2 regions of the Nocardioides sp. InS609-2 genome follow, and region 1 is predicted to be linked to the other one. Evidence: predicted binding sites of a transcription regulator. Region 1 holds the regulator's gene; the other holds the start of a gene.
What was found. The regulator HrcA, encoded in region 1, represses chaperone genes, less so after heat shock. The targets are predictions, from matches to a motif close to TTGGCACTCGNNNNNNNCGAGTGCCAA.

Region 1 (6,299 bases):
CTCAAGACCTTCGACCTGGGCTCGATCCTGGCGTCGATCGCCAGCGAGTTCGGACTGGCCGACGACGTCGAGGTCACCACCGAGGCCAACCCCGACAGCGTCGCCCAGTGGGACCTCGACGAGCTGCGCGGGGCCGGCTTCAACCGCATCAGCTTCGGCATGCAGTCGGCGGTGCCGCGTGTGCTCAAGACGCTTGATCGCACCCACGACCCCCTGCGGGTGCCGGCGGCCGTCGAGTGGGCGCGCGCTGCCGGTTTCGACGAGATCAGCCTGGACCTGATCTACGGCACACCGGGGGAGTCGCTCGCCGACTGGGAGGAGTCGCTCGACTCCGCACTGGCGTGCGGTCCCGACCACATCTCGGCGTACTCGCTGATCGTCGAGGAGGGCACCGCGCTGGCGCGTCAGGTACGCCGCGGCGAGCTGCCGACGCCCGACGAGGACGACCTTGCCGACAAGTACCTCCTCGCTGACGACAAGCTCAGCGCCGGAGGAATGGAGTGGTACGAGGTCTCCAACTGGGCGCGCCGCCCCGAGAGCCGCTGCCGGCACAACCAGCTCTACTGGACCGGAGGCGACTGGTGGGGCGCCGGGCCCGGGGCACACTCCCACATCGGCGGCGTGCGGTGGTGGAACGTCAAGCACCCGACGGCGTACGCCGACCGGCTCGCCGCGGGTCTGAGCCCAGCCCATGCGCGAGAGGTGCTCGACGACGAGACCCGCCGGGTGGAGCGGGTGCTGCTGGAGATCCGGCTGCGCGACGGCCTGCCTGTGCTCGCGCTCGACCAGCACGGACGCGGCCAGGTCCGGCGGCTCGTCGACGAGGGCCTGCTCACGCTGCGCACCGAGCGGCTGGTCCTGACCCCGCGTGGCCGCCTGCTCGCTGACGGGGTGGTGCGCGACCTGCTGCCGTGAGCTCTACTCGGCCGTGACGAAGTCGATGAGCTCCTCGACCCTTCCGAGCAGCGCGGGATCGAGGTCGGCGAACGAGTCGACCTTCGACAAGATGTGCTGCCAGGCGCGGGCGATGTCGGTCTGGTCGCGGTGCGGCCAGCCGAGCAGCTGACAGGTGCCCTTCTTCCACTCGACGTTGCGCGGCACGTCGGGCCAGCGCGCGATGCCCAGCCGGTCGGGCTTGACCGCCTGCCACACGTCGATGAACGGGTGCCCGACGATCAGCACGTGCTTCCCGACGGGTGACTTGACGATGGCCTGGGCGATCCGGCTCTCTTTCGACCCGGGGACCAGGTGGTCGACCAGGACCCCGACCCGGCGCTCCGGACCGGGTTTGAAGTCGCGCAGGTGGTCGGCCAGGTCGTCGACGCCGCCGAGGTACTCCACGACCACGCCCTCGATGCGCAGGTCGTCGCCCCAGACCCGCTCGACCAGCTCGGCGTCGTGGCGTCCTTCGACGAAGATCCGGCTCTGCCGGGCCACCCGGGCCTTGGCTCCCTGGACGGCGACCGAGCCGGACGCCGTACGCGTGGGGGCGGCGGGGGCCGACTGCCGCAGGGGCGGGGTGAGGATCACCGGCTTGCCGTCGAGCAGGAAGCCCGGACCCAGCGGGAAGGTACGGCGCTTGCTGCGGCGGTCCTCGAGCGTGACGGTGTAGAGGTCCCGGTCGACGGCGATGATCTCGCCGCACCATTCGGTGGTGACCTCCTCGACGACGAGGCCGAGGTCGGCGGAGTGCTCCTGGGCGCGGCCGCGCTTCGGCTTCTTCCAATCGGTGGAGAGGACGTCGGAGCCGTAGCGATCAGGGGAGGTCACCCGCCAACGCTAGGTGGCCCGACGTCCCCGATGGCGGGGGCGCGCCGTCAGGCGTCGGTGTCGGACTCCCTGGACCCCTCGGACTCGTCTGACTCGTCGGGCTCCTGGGTCGCGTCCATCTCGAGGTCGCGGTCGACGTCGTCGGGCTCGAGTGGTTCGGCGAGCGGGTTGTCCTCGCCGGGCTGCAGGTCCTCGGGCAGCTGGTCGTCGGTGATGCCGGCCTGGGGGGACTCATCCTCGTGTTCGCTCATGCTCCGACCCAACAGGGCGGGCGCTCACCCGTCAACGCCCCCTTCAGACGAGAGGGAGCTGGGTCCTGCTGGGCGGCAGCTGCTCGTAGCCACGTTGTACGGCGTCGGCGAGACGCTCGGCCGGGAACGGGAAGTCGCCGACCTCCAGCGCCTGGTCGAGGGGGACGCTGCGGCTCGCCAGGTTGCGGATCGCGTCAGCCATCAGGCCGAGGTCGTTGCGCTGGATCTCGACGAAGTCGCGGTCGACCGGTGCGCCGTGACCCGGCACGACCGTGCTCCTCGACGTGGTCAGGCCGAGCACGATGTCCATGCTGTGCGGCCAGTCGAGAGGGAAGCAGTCGACGCCGTAGACCGGCGGGGCAGACTCCTCGACCAGGTCTCCGGCCAGCACCACGTCTACGTCGGGGATGCGGACCACGAGGTCGCCGTCGGTGTGACCCCGACCGGGGTGCACGAGCTCCACCACGCGGTCGCCCAGGTCGAGAGCGACGGCGGAGGAGAAGGTGTGGTCGGCCGGGACCACGTCGGTCGCGAGCATCTCCTCGCGGTGCGGGTCGTCGGAGTCCTCGCGGTAGTGGCCCTTGATGCGCTCGCCCGAGACGACGGTAGCCGCCGCGGCGTTCTCGTGCGCGTGGATCGCGATGTCGCCGTACGCCGATCGGAAGGCCGCGTTGCCGAAGGTGTGGTCGAAGTGGGAGTGCGTGTTGACCACCGTGGTGACCTCGCCGGCGCCCAGGCGGCGCAGGTCCTCGATGACGCCGGTGGCGGCGAGCCCGGACCCGTGGGTGTCGACCACCATCAGGCCGCGATCGCTGCCGACCGCCGTGACGTTGACGTCGAACCACTCGTAACGCGCCACCCAGACGCGATCGGCCACCTCGATGAAGTCAGACATGGTCGCAGGCTATCGGGGGTCAGCAGATCCCGGCCCGGGAGCACGTGCCCGGGCGGGTAGTCTTGGCACTCGTCGTGATGGAGTGCCAGCAACGAGCCGAGAGGGGGCCCACATGACCGACGACCGCAAGCTCGCCGTCCTCCGGGCCATCGTCGAGGACTACGTCGCCACCGAGGAGCCGGTCGGTTCCAAGGCGCTCGTCGAACGACACGGGCTGGGCGTCTCACCGGCCACCGTGCGCAACGACATGGCGGTGCTGGAGGAGGAAGGCTTCATCCACCAGCCGCACACCAGCGCCGGCCGGGTGCCGACCGACAAGGGCTACCGGCTCTTCGTCGACCGGCTCACCACGGTCAAGCCGATGAGCGCAGCTGAGAAGCGCGCGATCTCGACGTTCCTCGACGGGGCGGTCGACCTCGACGACGTCGTACAGCGCTCGGTGCGGATGCTCTCGCAGCTCACCCGCCAGGTCGCCGTCGTGCAGTACCCCACCCTCTCGCGCAGCACCGTTCGCCACGTCGAGCTGGTGGCGCTGGCGCCGACCCGGCTGCTCGTGGTGCTCATCCTCTCCACGGGCCGGGTGGAGCAGCGGCTCGTGGAGGTCGCCGACCCGCTCGGTGACGACGTGCTCGCGGCGCTCCGCACGCGCATCGGCCGGGCTGTCGTCGGCGAGCGCATCGCCGACGCCATCACCGCGCTCGCGGCCTTGGCAACCGCACCCGGCGCCGTACCCGACAGTCTCGTCACCGCCATCGTCGACACGCTCTCGGACGCCATGTCAGACCACCGCGGCGACGAGCGGGTGGCGGTCGGTGGCGCCGCCAACCTAGCCCGGTACGGCGACTCGTTCGACACCTCGGTCCGACCGCTGCTCGAGGCACTCGAGGAGCACGTGGTGCTGCTCAAGCTGCTCGGCGAGGCCAGCACCGGCGGGACGGTGACGGTGCGCATCGGCCACGAGGGCCCGTACGCCGAGCTCTCCTCCACCAGCGTCGTGGCCACCGGCTACGGTCCCGGCGACGACGCCTTGGCGAGCCTCGGCATCGTCGGCCCCACCCGCATGGACTACCCCGGCACGATGACGGCGGTGCGAGCGGTCGCCCGCTACGTGTCCCGCATTCTCGACGAGGCCTGAGCCTCATTTTCTGGGCATCAAGAAGTTAGGAAGACAGACAAACGTGAGTCAGGACCTCTACGAGCTCCTCGGTGTCGCCCGCGACGCGGACGCCGACACCATCAAGAAGGCCTACCGGAAGCAGGCCAGGCAGCTCCACCCCGACGTCAACCCCGACCCGGAGACGCAGGAGAAGTTCAAGGAGGTCTCCCGCGCCTACGAGGTGCTGTCGGACCCCCAGAAGCGCGCGGCGTACGACCGTGGCGGCGACCCGTTCGGCGGTGCCGGCGCGGGTGCCGGTGGCTTCGGGCAGGGTGCCGGCTTCTCGTTCACCGACATCATGGACGCGTTCTTCGGCGGCCAAGCGGGCGGGGCCGGCGGGTCGCGTGGGCCGCGGCCCCGCATGCGACGTGGCCAGGACGCACTGATCCGTCTCGACATCGACCTCGCCGAGGCAGCGTTCGGTGCCACCAAGGACCTGAAGGTCGACACCGCCGTCGTCTGCACCACCTGCCACGGCGACGGCACGGCGCCGGGCACCAGCCCGATCACCTGCGAGACGTGCCGTGGCGTCGGCGAGGTGGCCCAGGTGCAGCGCTCGTTCCTCGGCGAGATCCGCACCCTGCGTCCGTGCGCGGCCTGCCGCGGCTTCGGCACGCTGATCCCCGACCCGTGCCGCGAGTGCTCTGGCGACGGCCGGGTGCGGTCGCGCCGCACCCTCAAGGTCAAGATCCCCGGCGGCGTCGACTCCGGCACCCGCGTCCAGCTCACCGAGCAGGGCGAGGTCGGCCCCGGCGGCGGACCGGCGGGTGACCTCTACGTCGAGATCCAGGTCGAGCCGCACGCGACCTTCACCCGGGCCGGCAACGACCTGCACTGCACCGTCTCGCTGCCGATGACGGCGGCAGCTCTCGGCACGTCCGTCCAGCTGCCGTTGCTCGAGGCCGACCTCGAGCCCGCCGAGGACTCCGAGCTCGTCACGAGCCTCGACCTCGACATCCCGGCCGGCAGCCAGTCAGGCACCGAGCACGTCATGCGCGGGTACGGCGTGCCCGGCCTGCGCGGTGGCCGGGGCGACCTGGTCATTACCGTCATCGTCGACACCCCGACCCGGCTCGACGCCCGCCAGGAGGAGCTGCTGCGCGAGCTCGCGGCCATCCGTGGCGAGGAGTCGCCCCAGGGCACCGTGCGCGCATCCCACAAGTCGGTCTTCGGGCGGCTGCGCGACGCGTTCAACGTCTGATGTCACTTCCCGTCCACCTGGTGCCGACGATGGCAGACGTCCGGCCGGGCGCGACGGTCGAGGTGACGGGGGACGAGGCGCACCACGCCGTGGCCGTTCGTCGGCTGCGGGTGGGGGAGTCGGTCGTGCTCACCGACGGCGCGGGTACGTCGGCCACCGGAGAGGTGACCTCGACGGGCAAACGCGTCTTCTCGGTGACGGTCCACTCGATCGATGTCCTGCCGGCGCCAACACCCGCTATCACCGTCGTGCAGGCGTTGCCGAAGGGCGACCGGGGCGAGCTCGCCGTCGAGATGCTGACCGAGATCGGCGTGACCCGCATCGTCCCGTGGGCAGCCGCCCGCAGCGTCGCCGTCTGGCGTGGCGAGCGGGCCACGAAGTCACTGGCCAAGTGGCGTGCCACCTCCCGTGAGGCCGCCAAGCAGGCCCGTCGCACCTGGTTCCCCGAGGTGGCCGACCTGGCCAACACAGCCGACGCCACAGCGCTGGTCCGGGCGGCCGACCTGGTCGTCGTACTCCATGAGGAGGCGGCGCAGCCGCTCCCCGCCGTCGGTGACGCCGCCCACGTCGTGGTCGTGGTCGGACCCGAAGGCGGACTCACCGACGAGGAAGTCGCCGCCTTCGTGGCCGCCGGCGCCGTGCCGGTGCGGCTCGGCAGCGAAGTCCTGCGTACGTCGACCGCCGGCGTCGCCGCCGTGGCCGCCCTGCTGGCCGGCACCCCGCGCTGGGGGTGAGGGTGCGGACAACCGCTCCCGGACCGGAACCAAATCACCGACGAGCACGTCGACTCCCGTGAAGTGTGGAGGAGAGTCATGCGTGCGGACTGGCTGTCAGCCCTCGCCCTAATGGTGTTCGCGACGGGATGCACCCACAGCGAGCCGGCGGAAACGTCGGCCGCTGTGCCTGCGAACACACCCGGCGTCGCACGTCCGAGCGAGCCCGCTCCCACCCCGCGAGAAGTGCAGGACGACCCCGTCTACCAGCGCTGGCTCGACCGTCTCGGCGTGGGATCCTGTGGTGCTGCCG
Region 2 (6,299 bases), 2.2 Mb from region 1:
TGACCCGATCCGAGGAGTTCCTGGCCTGGGTTCACTCGGTCGAAGCGACGACGACGGTGCTCAACGGCGCCGACGTCTTCCAGTGGAACCTCGACAAGGGCTACCTCGCCCGGCTCGGTGACGTGCCCGTCGTACCCACGCGGCTCGTGGTCTCCGCCGCCGAGCTCGAGGCCACGGTCGCCGAGTTCGGTGACGTGGTCGTGAAGCCGCGGGTGGGTGCCGGCGGCATCGGGGTGACCGTCGTACGACGCGGCAACGCGATCGCCCTGCCCGACGCCCCGGTCCTGGCCCAGCCACTTGTCACCACGATCCACACCGACGGCGAGACCTCGGTGTTCGTGATCGGCGGAGAGGCCGTGTCGATGGTCAACAAGGTGCCCGGCGCGGGCGAGATCCGCGTGCACGAGCAGTTCGGCGGCCGCACCACGGAGGTCGCGATGTCGGGCCCGGAGTCGGTGCTGGCCCTCGAGGCGCTGCGTGCCGCCGCCGAGTTCACCGGCCGGCCGCTCGACTACGGCCGCGTCGACCTGCTCAAGTACGACGGGAACTGGTGCGTCAGCGAGCTCGAGGTCACCGAGCCGGGGCTCTACCTCGACGTGCTCCCGGCCAACGCGGAGGTGTTCGCCGACCTGGTGGCCGCCCGACTGGGCTGACTCAGGCACGACCGATCCGTGCGGCGAGCCAGCCGGCGTTCTGGGCCATCACGTCGTCGGGCACGATCTCGGCCACCCCGGACGCGAGTGCGTCGAGCCTGACCGTGGCCAGCTCGTCGCGCCACGCCTGCTCGGCCCGCCACATGCCGGCTGCGATCGCGCACGAGCTGCGGAAGCACTTCCGCGGTGCCGGGTGCGGCGCGCGCTGGCGGATCTCGGTGCACCGGAAGGCCGCCTGACCGCCGTCGACGGCGAGCACGATGTCGAGCAGGGTGACCTCGCCTGCGGGCCGGGCCAGCGAATAGCCGCCGTTGCGGCCCTGGCTCGACGCCACGATGCCGGCCCGCGACAACGCCTGCAGCGACTTGGCGAGGTAGGGCTTCGGCACCCCGTGGAACTCCGCCAGCACCCCGGCGTTGAGGGCCAGGCCGTCGGGGAGCTGGGCGAGGACGACGGCACAGTGAGCGGCCCACTCGACTCCTTCGCTGATACGCATGGAAACGAGGTTACGGGATGTCCGAGTTCTCTGGTATAACGTGGATACCAATTATCCACGTATGCGAGGAGTCGTCATGAAGGTCGCCGTCATCGGAGGGGCCGGGCTTGCCGGTCGTCACGCGGTCGCAGCACTCGAGGCCGCCGGGGACGAAGTCGTGGTGCTGAGCCGGGCGACCGGCGTCGACGCCGTCACCGGAGCTGGGCTCGACGAGGGACTGGCCGGGGTGGAGGTCGTGATCGACGCCGCCAATGTGTCCTCGATGGATCGCGATGTGGCCTCTGCGTTCTTCACGAGCGTGGCCGGCAACCTGCAGACCGCGGGTGCCCGTGCCGGAGTGCGTCGCATCGTCACGCTGTCGATCTACGGCATCGACGGGCTGGAGGGGCGGGGCTACTTCGCCGCCAAGCTCGCGCAGGAGGAGGCGGCTCGCCGTGGCGACGTGCCGTCGACGATCCTGCGGGCCACGCAGTTCCACGACTTCGGCGGCCAGCTGATGCAGTGGACACGCAAGGGCCCGGTCGTCGGGGTGCCGATCCAGCCCGTGCAGACCGTGGCGATCGAGACCGTTGCCGCGCACCTGGTCCGGCTCGCGCACGGCGACGAGGACGGCACGGTCAACCTCGCGGGGCCGCGGCCCGACACCCTGATCCGGCAGGTACGCCGCCACGTCCGGGCCGCCGGCAAGCGCTACATCTCCGTGCCGCTGTGGCTGCCCGGGCGGGCCGAGAAGCTCATCCGGGCCGGCGCCCTCGTGCCCCGGGGCGACGCCGTACTCGACGGACCCGACTTCGAGACCTGGCTGGCCGCGCGCTGACCGGGGTCCGGAAGGCCGCGATTCGTTTGCACTCGCCCCCTTCGAGTGCTAAACATGACGCTGGCACTCTCGCCATGAGAGTGACAACACGGCACTGGTGACGTTGAGGTCCTCCAGCCCGGCGGGAAGGGTCCGTCGGAGGGTCGAGGTCCGTCCGTCGCGGGCAGCCCACCAGGCGCCGTACACCCCCAGACTCTGAAGGAATCACAAGGGTTATGTCGAAGCTGATTGCTTTCAACGAGGAGGCCCGACGCGGCCTCGAGCGTGGCATGAACACGCTCGCGGACGCCGTCAAGGTCACGCTCGGTCCCAAGGGCCGCAATGTCGTGCTCGAGAAGAAGTGGGGCGCGCCCACCATCACCAACGATGGTGTGAGCATCGCCAAGGAAATTGAGCTCGAGGACCCGTTCGAGAAGATCGGTGCCGAGCTCGTCAAGGAAGTCGCCAAGAAGACCGACGACGTCGCCGGTGACGGTACGACGACCGCCACGGTCCTCGCCCAGGCGATGGTTCGCGAGGGTCTGCGCAACGTCGCGGCCGGCGCCAACCCGATGGGTCTCAAGCGCGGCATCGAGGCCGCTGTCGCCGCCGTGACCGAGCAGCTGCTCGCCATGTCGACCGAGATCGAGACCCGCGAGCAGATCGCCGCCACGGCGTCGATCTCCGCAGGTGACAGCACCGTCGGTGACGTCATCGCCGAGGCGATGGACAAGGTCGGCAAGGAAGGCGTCATCACGGTCGAGGAGTCGAACACGTTCGGCATCGACCTCGAGCTGACCGAGGGCATGCGGTTCGACAAGGGCTACATCTCGGCCTACTTCGTCACCGACCCCGAGCGCATGGAGACCGTGCTGGAGGACCCCTACGTCCTCATCGCCAACTCCAAGGTCAGCAACGTCAAGGACCTGCTGCCGCTGCTCGAGAAGATCATGCAGTCGGGCAAGCCGCTGGTGATCATCGCTGAGGACGTCGACGGCGAGGCGCTGTCGACCCTGGTGGTCAACAAGATCCGTGGCACCTTCAAGTCCGTCGCCGTCAAGGCTCCGGGCTTCGGTGACCGCCGCAAGGCCATGCTCCAGGACATCGCGATCCTGACCGGTGGCCAGGTCATCTCCGAGGAGGTCGGCCTCAAGCTCGAGAACGCCGGCGTCGAGCTCCTCGGCCAGGCCCGCAAGGTCGTCATCACCAAGGACGAGACCACCATCGTCGAAGGTGCCGGCGACACCGGCCAGATCGAGGGCCGGGTCAACCAGATCCGTGCCGAGATCGAGAAGTCGGACTCCGACTACGACCGCGAGAAGCTGCAGGAGCGCCTGGCCAAGCTGGCCGGCGGCGTTGCGGTCATCAAGGTCGGCGCGGCCACCGAGGTCGAGCTCAAGGAGCGCAAGCACCGCATCGAGGACGCCGTGCGCAACGCCAAGGCGGCTGTCGAAGAGGGCATCGTCGCCGGTGGCGGCGTGGCACTCGTGCAGGCTGCGGCCACCGCGTTCGACAAGCTGGACCTGACGGGCGACGAGGCGACGGGTGCCAACATCGTTCGCTACGCGACCGAGGCCCCGCTCAAGCAGATCGCGATCAACGCCGGCCTCGAGGGCGGCGTCGTGGCCGAGAAGGTGCGCAACCTCAAGCCCGGTCACGGCCTCAACGCGGCCACCGGCGAGTACGTCGACATGCTGGCCGAGGGCATCAACGACCCGGTCAAGGTGACCCGCTCTGCTCTGCAGAACGCCGCCTCGATCGCTGCGTTGTTCCTCACCACCGAGGCCGTCGTGGCCGACAAGCCGGAGAAGGCCGCCCCGATGGGCGACCCGTCCGGTGGCATGGGCGGCATGGACTTCTGATCGCCCAGCCCTGAGCGCAGCGAAGGGCTGACAAGGCGATCAGGTCGAGGAGGGTTGGCGTAGTCCCGAGCGAAGCGAGGGAGTGCGCAACCCGTCTCGAGACCAGCCACATGTGGTTTTGAGACCGCCTGGCTCCAACGTGCGAGACAGCAAGGCCCCCGCTCGGAGCGGGGGCCTTGTTGCGTGTCGGGGCAACTTCCCGGATCGGAGCTGCGTCACAGGTACCGTGACCCGGCCGATGAAGACATCTCGTGGAACTGCCCGCTTCGCCGTCGCCCTCGTGGCCCTGGCTGCCGCCATCGCGGCTGTGCCGGCAACGCCGCGGGTGGCCGCGCAGGCGCAGGCGCCGGGCGACCGGCCCAACATCGTGCTGATCACCACCGACGACCAGACGCTCGAGGATCTCTACTGGATGCCGCAGACCCGAGCGGCACTCGGTGGTGGCGGGGCGACGTTCGGCCAGGCGATCTCGCCACATCCGCTGTGCTGCCCGGCCCGCGCCGAGATGGTCACCGGTCAGTACGCGCAGAACAACGGCGTACGCAGCAACTCCGGCCCGCATGGCGGGTTCGGGGCGCTCAAGGAGCCGGGCAACAGTGTCGCGAGCTGGCTGCACGACGCGGGCTACGCCACCGGGTTCGTCGGCAAGTACCTCAACCTCTACTCCGAGCGCGACGGCATCCAGGCCGGCTGGGACCACTGGGCGCCGTTCACCCACGGCACCTACCAGGCCTTCGACTACACCGTGTACGACGACGGCGCGCTGGTCGAGCACCACGACGACCTGCACAGCAACGACTTCGTCACCAACCGCACGGTCGACCTGATCGGCGAGTACGCCGGCGACCAGGACCCGTTCTTCATCTGGTCGTCGTACGTCGCCCCCCACGGCCAGTGCACCGACAACCTGCCCCTCGACACGTGCGCCGCCCCGCCGACGCCGGCAACCCGGCACGCCGGCCTGTATCCCGGTTCGCGGCTGCCGTCGCTCGACAAGCCGTCATACAACGAGCAGGACGTCTCGGACAAGCCGATCCTCATCCGCAAGGAGAAGCGCAAGCGCGCCGCGACCCTGCAGCGCCTCTTCACCCAGCGCATCCGGTCGCTGGCCTCGGTCGACGAGGGGGTCGCTGCCACCGTCGAGGCGCTGCGCGCCGCCGGCGAGCTCGACAACACCTACCTGATCTTCACCAGCGACAACGGCTACCTGCTGGGCGAGCACCGCTACACCGGCAAGCTGCTGGCCTACCGCGAGTCGCTGCGGGTGCCGCTGCTCGTGCGTGGCCCGGGCATCCCGCCGGGTGTCGTGCGGTCCAACATCGCTTCGACGGTCGACCTCGCGCCCACGCTGGTGGAGATCTCCGGTGCGACGCCGGGGCGCCCGATGGACGGCGTGTCGGTGCTGGGGGCGGCACGCGCCGGCGCGCCTCTGGCTCGCACCTCGCTCATCCAGGCCGGCCCGTTCCACCGGCGTGGCACGATCGACTGGACGTTCCGGGGTGTCCACACCGGCCGTTACACGTTCGTCCGCTGGAACCGCACCGGCTTCGTCGAGCTCTACGACCACGCCCGGGACCCCTACGAACTTCGCAACCTGGCGGCCGTGAAGAAGTACGCGCGGGTGCGCCGCGAGCTGTTCCGGCGTACCAACCTGTTGTCGTCGTGCTCGGGTGACGCCTGCCGCGAGGACTTCGGGCCGCTGCCCCGGCCGGGCCGCTGACGACGCCGGCTCGCTACGTTGGAGGGGTGACACGGGAGGAGCGGTTCGAGACGCTGGCACGCGAGGTGATCGAGCCGCTGCGCCGGTTCCTCGTGCGTCGTACCGACTCAGACACCGCCGACGACGTCCTCTCCGACACCCTGCTGGTGCTGTGGCGGCGCTTCGACGAGGTGCCCGACAACCCACTGCCCTGGGCGTACGGCGTGGCGCGGGGCTGCCTTCAGAACGCCGAGCGCAGCCGCCGACGGCAGACGCGGGTGGCCGCGAAGGTGGCCGGGCAGCCCGTCGAACCGCACCCGGTCGGCACCGACGTCCGGCTGGCCGAGGCGCTCGACCGGCTGCCCGACCGGGACCGTGAGCTGGTCCGGCTGTGGGCGTGGGAGCAGCTGACGCCCGCCGAGATCGGCGCCGTGCTCGACCTCACCGCCAACGCCGTGAGCATCCGCCTGCACCGGGCCAAGGGAAAGCTGCTCGAGGACCTGCGAAAGACCGGCACCGGTGCCGGACATGAAGGGGCATAGGGAGGCCATCGTGAACGACTACGGCTACGACGACGAGGAGCTGCGCCGCAGCCTGAGCGCGATCGACCCGGCCGCCCGACTGACGCCCGCGCCCCCCGAGCAGGTGGCCCGACTCCTGGAGGACGCCATGAGCAACCACACCCCCGAACTCCGACCCGAGACGACGCGGCGCCGCAGCCCCCTCGTCTGGGTCGCGGCAGCCGCTGCCGTCGTCGTCATTGCGGGCGTATCCTTCGCAGCGCTGCGTAGTG

Region 2: groL (chaperonin GroEL) is a predicted target of HrcA. The motif match lies at 1,992-2,018, and genes of this name have one in related genera.

Annotation. Positions count from the first base shown of each region.
Region 1 covers NZ_CP060034.1:4,212,419-4,218,717, forward strand. Annotated here, with positions in the region: gene hemW (radical SAM family heme chaperone HemW) at 1-915, shown strand, start outside; gene H4Q84_RS21590 (DUF3097 domain-containing protein) at 919-1,770, opposite strand; gene H4Q84_RS21595 (hypothetical protein) at 1,818-2,021, opposite strand; gene H4Q84_RS21600 (MBL fold metallo-hydrolase) at 2,065-2,916, opposite strand; gene hrcA (heat-inducible transcriptional repressor HrcA) at 3,029-4,051, shown strand; gene dnaJ (molecular chaperone DnaJ) at 4,095-5,273, shown strand; gene H4Q84_RS21615 (16S rRNA (uracil(1498)-N(3))-methyltransferase) at 5,273-6,007, shown strand; gene H4Q84_RS21620 (hypothetical protein) at 6,233-6,299, shown strand, end outside.
Region 2 covers NZ_CP060034.1:1,919,053-1,925,351, reverse strand. Annotated here, with positions in the region: gene H4Q84_RS10065 (hypothetical protein) at 1-653, shown strand, start outside; gene H4Q84_RS10060 (Rrf2 family transcriptional regulator) at 655-1,149, opposite strand; gene H4Q84_RS10055 (3-beta hydroxysteroid dehydrogenase) at 1,226-1,966, shown strand; gene groL (chaperonin GroEL) at 2,182-3,807, shown strand; gene H4Q84_RS10045 (sulfatase) at 4,046-5,527, shown strand; gene H4Q84_RS10040 (sigma-70 family RNA polymerase sigma factor) at 5,554-6,048, shown strand; gene H4Q84_RS10035 (hypothetical protein) at 6,059-6,299, shown strand, end outside.